2 linked regions of the Duganella dendranthematis genome follow. The protein of the gene in region 1 interacts with the protein of each later gene in a pairwise test. Links are inferred from orthologs where the notes say so. Each region holds a gene or a part of one and is shown in the gene's direction. Other genes may lie near its edges.

Region 1 (5,785 bases):
AAGAACGAACTGGCGACCACCTTCTGGGCCGCCGTCAAGACTGGCACCAGCAAGGATATGCGCGACAACTGGTGCGTCGGCTACACCGACAAATACACGGTAGGGGTCTGGGTCGGTAATTTTGACGGCCAATCGATGTGGGACGTTTCCGGCGTCAGCGGCGCCGCGCCGGTGTGGCGCGACGTGATGGACTACCTGCATCGCGGCCAGTCCAGCCGCGCACCCAAGCCGCCGGCCGGCGTGTTGCGCCAGCAGGTCGCCTATCAACCGGCGCTGGAAGCGGCGCGCAACGAATGGTTCATCGCCGGCACCGAAAGCCCGGTGATCGCACTGGTGCAAGACCTGCATCGCGCACCGAAGATCTTGTATCCAGGCGAAGCTGCCATCATTGCGCTTGATCCTGATATCCCGGACGCCATCCAGCGCGTATTCTTCCAGGCGCAGGGCGGGCAGAACCTGAGCTGGCAGCTGGACGGCGAGCCGCTAGGCCAGGCCGCCAGCAGCTACAGCTGGCGCCCCACTCCCGGCCAGCACCAGCTGGCGCTGGTCGACGCCAACGCAAAACCGATCGCGACCGCCCATTTCCAGGTCCGGGGACTCAACAAGTCTGCCGAGTGAATCAATCCGCCGGCAAGCGCAGGCGCGCGGCGACAGGGAAGTGGTCGGACGGATAGCGCGCTTCCATCGAATCGGTCAGCACTGCGTAGCGCAGCACTTGCCACTTCGGGCTGAGAAAGATGTAGTCGATACGCTCCTGCGCCGGCTTGCTGATATCGAAGTCGTTGAAGGTCTCTAAAGGCCCATAGGCGGGCATCTGGCTGATGGCCCTGGCGTCGCGCAGGGTGGCGCTGATGGTGGCGACCACCTCGCTGTCCGGCGTGCTATTGAAATCGCCCAGCACAATCAGCGGCAGCTTGCCGGCCAGTGCGCGACTGCGCTCCACCAACAGGCGCGCCGATTCGCGCCGCGCCATCACGCCTTCGTGGTCGAAGTGCGCATTCAGCACTACAAACGTCTGGCCACTCGGCTTGTCGCGCAACTTTGCCCAGGTCACGAGGCGTTTGCAGCAGCGCGCGTCCCAGCCCATGGAGGGTTTGTCGGGCGTGGTGCTGAGCCAGAAATCGCCATGGTCTTCCAGTGCAAAACGCTCACGCCGATAAAAAATGGCCGAGTGCTCGCCGGCCTGCTTGCCGTCGTCGCGGCCGACACCGACGCGCGCATATTCATTCAGTGTATCCAGGTCGGCCAACTGGTTTTCCGGTCCTTCCTGCGTGCCCCACAGGTCGAAGCCGTGGTAGCGCACCAGCGCCCGCATGGCGTCGCGGCGCGCCGATAAAAAAAGCCGGCGCGAGGCCGGCTTTCTGGGAATGCTTAACGCTTAGTTGCGGTTGCCGCCAAAGATGCCCAGCAGCGACAGCAGGTTGGTGAAGATGTTGTACACGTCCAGGTAGATGCTCAGCGTGGCGCGGATGTAGTTGGTCTCGCCGCCGTTGACGATCTGCTGCACGTCATACAGGATATAGGCCGAGAAGATACCAATCGCCACCACCGAGATCACGATTGCCAGCGCCGGGATATGCAGGAAGATGTTGGCCAGCGACGCCAGGATCAGGATCACCACACCGGCGAACAGCCACGTGCCCATGCCCGAGAAATCACGCTTGGAGACGGTGGCGATCGACGCCAGCGTCGCAAACACCGCCGCCGTACCGCCAAACGCGGTGGCGATCAGGAAGCCGCCGTTCGAATAGCCCAGGATGCGCGACAGCAGTGGGGTCAGCCACAGGCCCATGAAGAAGGTGAAGCCCAGCAGCAGGGCGACGCCGACGCCGGAATCCTTGTTCTTTTCAATCCCCCAGATGAAGCCGAAGGCAATTGCCAGGAAGGCCAGCGCCATCAGGCCGCCGCTCAGCGGCAGGTGCAGCGATACGCCAATGACCGCGCCGAAGATGGTTGGCACCATCGACAGGGCCAGCAGCCAGTAGGTATTGCGCAGCACGTTGTGCTGCACCAGGCGACGGCTTCCCGCCAGGTCGTAGGTGTTTTGCATGTTGTTCATAGTGCCCTCCATTAAAGGATGAAAGTTTACTGCTTTGATAAAAGCATAGCACGCCGGGGTCGGGAAATCCTTAAAACCTGCTTTTATTGCACTTAAATCGGGCTTAATCTGCCTTCATGGGCGTTTCCCGGCACCAAAAACGGGCAAATAGTAGCCGTATTGCAAGCTTATCTATGCCCTTGTTTCGGAATGTGGGGTGTTCTATGGTAAAATCAAAGGTTGATTGGATTATCAATTTCGTTTTAAACCTTTCTTTTTATTGGAGTTTTTCAAATGGCAATCGAACGCACCCTGTCGATCATCAAACCAGACGCAGTTGCAAAAAACGTGATCGGCCAAATCTACAGCCGCTTCGAGAACGCTGGCCTGAAGATCGTCGCTGCGCAAATGAAGCAGCTGTCGCGTGAAGAGGCTGAAGGTTTCTACGCCGCGCACAAAGAGCGCGGCTTCTTCAAAGATCTGGTGGACTTCATGGTTTCGGGTCCAGTCATGATCCAGGCACTGGAAGGCGAAAACGCCGTCCTGAAAAACCGCGAACTGATGGGCGCGACCGATCCTAAGAAGGCTGACAAAGGCACCATCCGTGCTGATTTCGCCGACTCGATCGACGCTAACGCCGTTCACGGCTCGGACGCTGTTGAAGCTGCCCAAGTTGAAATCGCTTACTTCTTCGGTAAGTAATTTGATGTAATTCTGCTTCCGCGCCCCGCGCGGAAGCGGTATCTTTTTTTGTACTGTTTTGAACCTGAATATGAACGCACCTCTGACCAACTTGCTGGACTTCGATCCCGCGCAGCTTATCGCTTATTGCGCCGAGTTGGGGGAGAAGCCGTTCCGCGCCAAGCAACTGCAGCGCTGGATCCATCAATTCGGCGCGTCGGATTTCGACAGCATGACGGATCTGGCCAAGTCGCTGCGCGATAAACTGAAAACCCGCGCCCACATCGCGGCGCCGGCCATTATCAGCGACCATACCTCCACCGACGGCACCCGCAAATGGCTGGTCGATGTCGGCAATGGCAACGCGGTCGAAACCGTGTACATCCCGGAAGAAAACCGCGGCACGCTGTGCATCTCCACCCAGGCCGGTTGCGCCGTCAACTGCCGTTTCTGCTCGACCGGCAAGCAGGGCTTCAGCCGCAACCTGAGCGTGGGCGAGATCATCGGCCAGCTGTGGATGGCGGAATTCGAACTGCGCCGCACCAAAGGCATCGAGCCCGGCCCGAAAGGCGAACGCCAGATCACCAATGTGGTCATGATGGGCATGGGCGAGCCGCTGCTGAATTTCGATCCGACCGCCACCGCGCTCAAGCTGATGCTGGACGATAACGCCTACGGCCTGTCGCGCCGCCGCGTAACCCTGTCCACTTCGGGCGTGGTGCCGATGATCGACAAGCTGTCGCAGGAAGTGCCGGTGGCCCTGGCCGTCTCGCTGCACGCCTCCAACGACGAGCTGCGCAACGGCCTGATCCCGCTGAACAAGAAGTACCCGCTGAAGGAGCTGATGGCGGCCTGCAAACGCTACATCGAGTTTGCGCCGCGCGACTTCATCACTTTCGAGTACTGCATGCTCGACGGCGTCAACGACAGCGACGAGCATGCGCGCGAACTGGTGGCGCTGGTGCAGCATCCCGAGTTCGGCGTCAACTGCAAATTCAACCTGATTCCATTTAATCCCTTCCCGGAATCGGGTCTGCTGCGCTCGAAGAACCCGCGCATCAGCGCCTTCGCCCAGGTGCTGCTGGACGCCGGCATCGTCACCACCATCCGCAAAACGCGCGGCGACGATATCGACGCCGCCTGCGGCCAGTTGGCCGGCGAAGTGCAGGACCGCACCAAGGTCCAGCAACGGATGGAAAAAATGGCCGAGTACCAGCAAAAATTCGGCGCCAACTTCGGCAAGATCGTGGAGATCCATTCCTGATGACCTTCCTGGCGCAGCGGAGCCGGCTCAGTCTCGTCGCCCTGTGCGCGGCAGGGACGCTGGCCGGTTGCGCCTCGCCAGGCACGCAGAACGGCAATAGCGGCAAGGCCGAGCTGACCACCGCGTCGGACCAGACGGCATTGCAGCGCAAGGTGGACATCCGCATGCAGCTGGCGATCGGCTACTTCGAGCAGGGCCAGTATCCGGTGGCGCTGGATGAAGTCAAGCTGGCGCTGGCGGCCGATCCGGCCTACGCCGACGGTTACGGTATGCGCGGCCTGATTTACCAGCAGATGGGCGAACGCGCGCTGGCCGAAGACAACTTCGTGCGCGCCCGCAAACTGGCGCCGGCCAGCCCGGATCTGGCCAACAACTACGGTTCTTTCCTGTGCCAGGAAGGCCGCGTAAAGGAAGCGTTGCCGCTGTTTGATGCGGCCCTGGCCAACCGCTCGTACCGTTCGCCGGCCAGTGCCGCGAACAACGCCGGTTCGTGCGCATTGAAGATCAAGGATTACGCCAGCGCGGAGCGTTATCTGCTGCAAGCCTTGCAGTTGACGCCTGACCTGCCGGCCACCAACGCCAATCTGGCGCGGGTATATTTTGAAAAGGGCGATTATGTGCGCGCCAATTTCTTCATCACCCGTTTGAACAAGGTGGCAAAGATGGAGAGTCTCACGGCCGATGTGCTGTGGCTCGCGATTAAGGTGCAGCATAAGCTGGGCGATACGGATGCGGAGGCTGGCTGGGCGACGCAATTGCGCCGTCACCACTCCGGCTCGACCGAGTATGCTGCTTATCAACGTGGGGCGTTTGATGAGTGAAACAGGGGTACCAATGAATTCTGAGTGGGCAGAACCGCCGCAAGAGCAGGGCAGCACCAGTACCGGCAAGGCGACGCCGGGTGCATTACTGGCGTCCCAGCGCGAGTCCCTGGGCTGGACGGTCGAACAGATTGCGGAACAACTGAAGCTGGCGGTACGCCAGGTGAAGGCATTGGAAGCCGGCGATTACGCCGCGCTGCCCAACATGGCGGTCACGCGCGGCTTTGTGCGCGCCTACGCCAAGGTATTGAAGATGGACGCGGCGCCGCTGGTCGCGATGATCGACGCGGCCGCGCCTCCTGCCCCCGAGGTGGTGGTGCCGCGCAAGGATTTGTCGGCCTCGTTCTCGGAGTCGCGCTTCCCGTCGATGACCGGACGTTCGTCCTCGCCGGCCGGCTGGCTGGTGGGACTGGCAGTGGTGGTCGTGGTGGGCGCCGCCGGTGCTTACGCTTACCATAACGGTCTGATTCCGGCCTCGCTGTTCCAGCGCAAGGAAGCCCCTGCGGAAGAAGCCAAGCCGGTCGAAGCCTCGGCGCCGATCGAGACCACGCTGGTCAAGCCGGGCGAGGAGGCCTCGCCGGTGCAGTCGACCAATGTGCCGCTGATTTCCGTGCCGCCGCAAGGCGAGCAAACGACAGCGCCAGCGGCTGAAGCGCCGGCAGCGGTGTCGCCGCCGGTCGCTGCGCCGGCACCAACGCCTGCGCCAGTCGCGGTTGCGCCGACGCCGGCACCGGCCGCATCGACCGCGCCAGCCGCCAGCACCGGCCATGAACTGGTGCTGAAAGTGAAAGAAGATTCGTGGGTGGAGATCCGCCGCCCAGGCACGACGTCGCTGATTGCGCGCCTGGTCAAAGCCGGCAGCACCGAGACCTTCGATATCAAGGACCCGGCCATGCTGATCGTCGGCAAACCTGGTGCGGTGGAAGCGACGCTGGGCGGCACGCCGCTGGCATTGCCGACCATTCCAGGCGGCACGATCTC
Region 2 (4,498 bases), 1.8 Mb from region 1 along the record:
CGCTGCTCGCGCTTGTCGACGACGGCGGTACCGGCGTTGCCAAAGGCGGTGCCGGGCGTGCCCATTTTGCCCATCAGCTTTTTGGCGTCGGCCTTGGCCAAATCTGTTTTCTTCATGTCGGTGTCCTTTTTAAAGACGCCATTCTACGCGCTTGTTACTACAACCAGTGGCCGGGCAGCATGGTCGCGCACAACTCCACCCAGGCGCGTGCCGCGTGCGACAGGTAGCGGCCGTTCCAGATGTGGGCCAGCCGCCAGCTGATCTCTGGTTCGACCACGCGCACCGCGGCCACCTCGACGCCGTTGAGCCGGTGAATGAACGGCTCCGGCAGCAAGGCCACGCCGACGCCGGCCGACGCCATCGACAGCAACCAATCCCACTGGCCGCTTTGGGCCGCGATCACCGGCTCCAGTCCGTGCTGCTGGAAGACCTGGCGCAAGGCGCGCGTCAACGCAAATTCGTCCTTGAGCAGCACCAGCGGCATCGACGCCAGATTGGACAGCTTGATGGTGGCCGCGTTGCGGCGGAAGGTGTCCGGCTTGGCCACGGCCCAGATGGGAAATTTGGCCACTTCTTTCGATTGCAAATCCAGCGACGGATCGACCGGCGACACGGTCATGCCGAGTTCCAGTTCGCCGGTCGCCACCAGCCGCTCGATGACCTGGCCGGTATCTTCGCGCAGCGTCAGTTCGATATCCGGATGCCGTTCGCGGAACGCCTTCAGCACCGGCGTGAACAGCAGGTTGATCATCGGCGGAATGCCGACAGTCAGGTGGCCGCGCTGCAAGGCCTTGGTGTCTTGCAGTTCCGTGTTCAGCAGGCGCATGGAGTTGAGCATCTCCTGCCCGCGCTCAAACACGATGCGGCCGGCGTCGGTCAGTACCAGCTTGCGGCCTTGCCGTATCAGCAGCGCCTCGCCGACTTCCTCCTCCAGTTGCCGCACCATCTTGCTGATGGTCGATTGGGTGACGTACATCGATTCAGCCGCTTGGGTGAAGCTGTTCAGCTGCACGGTGGTGACGAAATAGCGGAGCGAGCGGATGTCCAAAGTAGTCCCGTAGCGTTCGGTGATGAATCATGGATTTTACGCCAAGGGCGTTATACTCGCCCGGAGTGAAACGCTAAAACGGTGGCATCGTCCGGGAACGCACATGAGTGTACGCATTGAGGAGTCGTGGAAGCAGCGCTTGCAGGGGGAGTTTGAGCAGCCGTATTGGGAATCGCTGACGTCGTTCGTCCGCGCCGAATATGCTGCGACGCAGTGCTGCCCGGCTGGCAAGAATATCTTCCGCGCCTTTGATTTGACGCCGTTCGATGACGTTAAAGTCGTGATCCTCGGCCAGGACCCGTATCACACGCCCGGTGCCGCGATGGGTTTTTGTTTTTCGGTGCCGGAGGGGAATCGACCGCAGCCTAGCTTGCAGAATATTTTTCAGGAGCTGCATAACGATCTGGGTGTCGATCGTCGCCAGACTGATCTCAGCGACTGGGCGCAGCAGGGCGTGTTCTTGCTGAATAGCGTGCTGACAGTGCGTGCGCGTGAAGCCGGTTCGCACGCCAATCACGGCTGGGAGACGTTCACCGACAGCGCCATCCGCGCACTGTCGCAGCAGCGCGAGCGCATTGTGTTCATCTTGTGGGGCAGCTATGCAATCGCCAAGCGCGCGTTGATCGACAGCGGCAAGCATCTAGTGATTACGTCGCCGCATCCCTCGCCGTTCTCCGCGCATAAAGGCTTCTTTGGCAGCAAGCCATTTTCGCGGGCGAACGATTATCTGGCCGCCAATGGTCACACGCCGATCCACTGGGCTTGAATATCCAGCGCGCGTTCGATGAACCACACCAGCGCCACCAGCGCGATGACGGCGGAGCCGCCGGTCAGCAGGTGGTGGTAGAACCGGGTCCGGCGCAGCAGGAACGCCAGCGGCAGGAACACGGCGACGATGCACAGCTGACCAATTTCGACGCCCAGGTTAAAGCCAAATAGACTCGCCAGCAGCGCGCCTTTTGGCAGTCCGAGATCGATCAATACGCTGGCAAAGCCGAAGCCATGTATCAGGCCGAAACCGAATGCAGCCCATGGCCGCCGTCCCCTAAACAGCGGGTAGACGTTGTTGACCGCCGCCAGAATGACCGAAGCGGCGATGGCCGATTCCACCAGTCGCGAAGGCAGCGATATCAGCGACAGGCTGGCCAGCGTCAACGTCAGCGAGTGCGCCAGCGTGAACGCCGTCACCACTTTCAGCACGTCGATGAAGGCACCGCGCAGGTTGTTGGCCGGCGCCGCCAGCAGCACGGCCGGCAGCAGCAACGACAGCAGGAACAGGATGTGGTCGTAGCCAATCCAGATATGCCAGACACCGTCCTTGACGTACGCGCTGAACTGGCGCCACTGGTCCGGCGCCGCCAGCGACAGGCGTTGTTGCGCATGGCTAGGTTCGAAAATCGCGGTGGAGGTAACGCCCGCATGCGTCAGCCGCAGCAACCCTTTGTGCTGCGGATCGAGATCGGCGAACAGCCGATAGCCGATGATCAGCGCGGCCGGTGACGACGGGCAGGTGGCGGTAAAGCGCAGCACGCTGTAGGCGCCGTCGGTGTGGTCGTCGATCAGTTGCTGGTCGGTGTGTACGCTACAGGCGCCGTCGTCGGTCGCCAGGTTGAGGCGCTCCAGCGCGTAGGCTGCAATCGCGGCGTGGCGGGTGCGGATTTCGTCCCATGTCAGCTTGCCGTCGCCATTCTGGTCAAGGCCGATGGCGTAATCCAGGTCGCGCAGCGCGATGTCCCACTGGCCGCTGACCTTTTCGCCCTGCACGTCGAGCGACAAATAACTGTCGCTGGGTTTGTGCGCGGACGCTGGGAGCATGGCGCAGCACAACAGCAAACCAAGTAGCCATCGTTTCATCATGTCCCCGCTTGCAGTTGGTGAATCAGCCGCGTGGCGGCGGCATCTTCGGTGTGATGGGTGGCGACCCATTCGATCACCGGCCTGGCGTCCGCGCGTGCCTGTACAGCGGCTTGCAGATAGATGCGGATGTCGGCGGGCTCTTTTTGTACTTCCCAGTTTTTGCGGGCCAAGGCCAGCGCAGTTTTGGCATCGTGACGCAGCACCAGTTCAAAGCGCGCTTGTTCGCGTTGGTGGACGGTGTCGCCGCGTTGGGCGGCGGCGTCGAAGCGCGCGGCCAGTTCGCGGACGTCGGCTTGCATTGCGCTTTGTTTGCCCGCTTGTTGCAGGGCGAGTGCGCGGCGTAGCAGCAGCGCGTCGATGCGTTCCTGGTCGCGCAGCAGTTCCAGCACGTCGGCGGCGCGGTTTTGTTCCAGCAGCAGGTCGGCGTAGGCGCCCAGCAGATAGCTGTCGCGTGGACTCAGCGTCAGTGCGCGGCGGAAGCGGGCTTCGGACGTTGTTGCGTCGCCGCGCCGCTGGGCCATTTCCGCCAGCAGCGTCAGTGCCCAGACACGCAAATCCTGCGGCGCGTTGGAACTGCGGGATAGCGTCAGGTCCAGCAGCTGTTCGCTGGCTGCGGCCTTGCCGGTGACGGCGCCGATGTTGGCGATGCAGGTGATGCCCACCAGTTCGATCGACAGGCCGGACACGCGCGCACAGCTGACGGTGGCGCCGGAATAGTCGCCTTGGACGGTTTGCACGGTGGCTTGCGTCAGCCAGGCCTGGACGTTTTGCGGTTCGGACGCCAGCACGGCTTTCAGGTCGGCCAGCGCCGGCGTGAATTGGTGGGTGCTTTGCAGGAGTGTGGCGCGCAGCAGTCGGACGTCGGTGGGTGGCGCGGCTTGCTGCCACCAGGGGGCGAGTGCGGATTCCGCGTAGCCCAGGTAGCGTGGATCGGTTTCGCTGCGGGCCAGCGCGATGTAGCGGCGCGCGATGGTGGCGGCGAGGGTAATGTCGTTCGGGCTGGCGTTGAGCTGGCTGCGCAAGCGGCGCAATTCCTGTTGCGCCGGGTCGCCCCGGCGCGGCACGGTTTCCACCACCAGCTGGCCGCTGGCGGGAATGTAGGGGGCTGCCTGGGTGGCAGCGGCGCTGCAACATGCCAGCGCCAGAATTAGTTTGTGCATGATGGGCCCTCGGCACTTTTTACCCCGCAGACCGCGGAGGCCAGGGTCTGACCCCGCACGGGGTCAGACCCTTTCGGTTGCGGGTTACTTCAATACGACCGGTTCGGTATCTTCCGGTGCGGTGGCGACGATGCTGTCGATCGCTTGCGGCTCGGTGGTGGTTTCGCTGCCGTCACCAATGATGGCCAGAACCGCCGTGAAGAACGCATCCACCATCGAGACCGGTGGCGGCGGCGTCGTAACGGGCGGCGTCGGCGATTCATAGTGGCTGCTGCTGCCACCGCAGGCGCTGAGCACCAGCAGCGCACCGAGGCCCAGCGTCAGGATCTTGATCTTCATGGCGCCCCCCGTGCGGCTTGCACCACGGCGCCGGTTTGCGGCGAACCTGGCAGCGGGGTTTTCAGATATGGGAAGCCGGTGTTAAAGAAGCTGG

Evidence for each region. The genes of interacting proteins can lie anywhere in the genome.
Region 2: the proteins of ndk (region 1) and HH213_RS10750 interact in binary tests that used the Escherichia coli proteins (3 or more experiments, as listed by UniProt). The link is inferred for Duganella dendranthematis from one-to-one orthologs.

Annotation. Positions count from the first base shown.
Region 1 is NZ_CP051684.1:494,805-500,589, reverse strand. Bases 1,207-4,036 are described here. They hold ndk (nucleoside-diphosphate kinase), read left to right. Parts: upstream 1,207-2,332; coding sequence 2,333-2,740; downstream 2,741-4,036. Other genes in these bases: pilW (type IV pilus biogenesis/stability protein PilW), read left to right, coding at 3,983-4,036; rlmN (dual-specificity RNA methyltransferase RlmN), read left to right, coding at 2,811-3,983; HH213_RS02405 (Bax inhibitor-1/YccA family protein), read right to left, coding at 1,379-2,059; HH213_RS02410 (endonuclease/exonuclease/phosphatase family protein), read right to left, coding at 1,207-1,315. Also shown: pbpC (penicillin-binding protein 1C), read left to right, coding at 1-618; more of HH213_RS02410, read right to left, coding at 620-1,206; more of pilW, read left to right, coding at 4,037-4,804; HH213_RS02385 (RodZ domain-containing protein), read left to right, coding at 4,818-5,785. UniProt on the Escherichia coli protein: Major role in the synthesis of nucleoside triphosphates other than ATP. The ATP gamma phosphate is transferred to the NDP beta phosphate via a ping-pong mechanism, using a phosphorylated active-site intermediate.
Region 2 is NZ_CP051684.1:2,342,845-2,347,342, reverse strand. What follows is about bases 213-2,982. They hold HH213_RS10750 (uracil-DNA glycosylase), read left to right. Parts: upstream 213-1,151; coding sequence 1,152-1,814; downstream 1,815-2,982. Other genes in these bases: HH213_RS10740 (tetratricopeptide repeat protein), read right to left, coding at 2,902-2,982; HH213_RS10745 (HupE/UreJ family protein), read right to left, coding at 1,790-2,905; HH213_RS10755 (LysR family transcriptional regulator), read right to left, coding at 213-1,048. Outside these bases: HH213_RS10760 (hypothetical protein), read right to left, coding at 1-116; more of HH213_RS10755, read right to left, coding at 158-212; more of HH213_RS10740, read right to left, coding at 2,983-4,065; HH213_RS10735 (hypothetical protein), read right to left, coding at 4,150-4,404; HH213_RS10730 (DUF4331 domain-containing protein), read right to left, coding at 4,401-4,498. UniProt on the Escherichia coli protein: Excises uracil residues from the DNA which can arise as a result of misincorporation of dUMP residues by DNA polymerase or due to deamination of cytosine.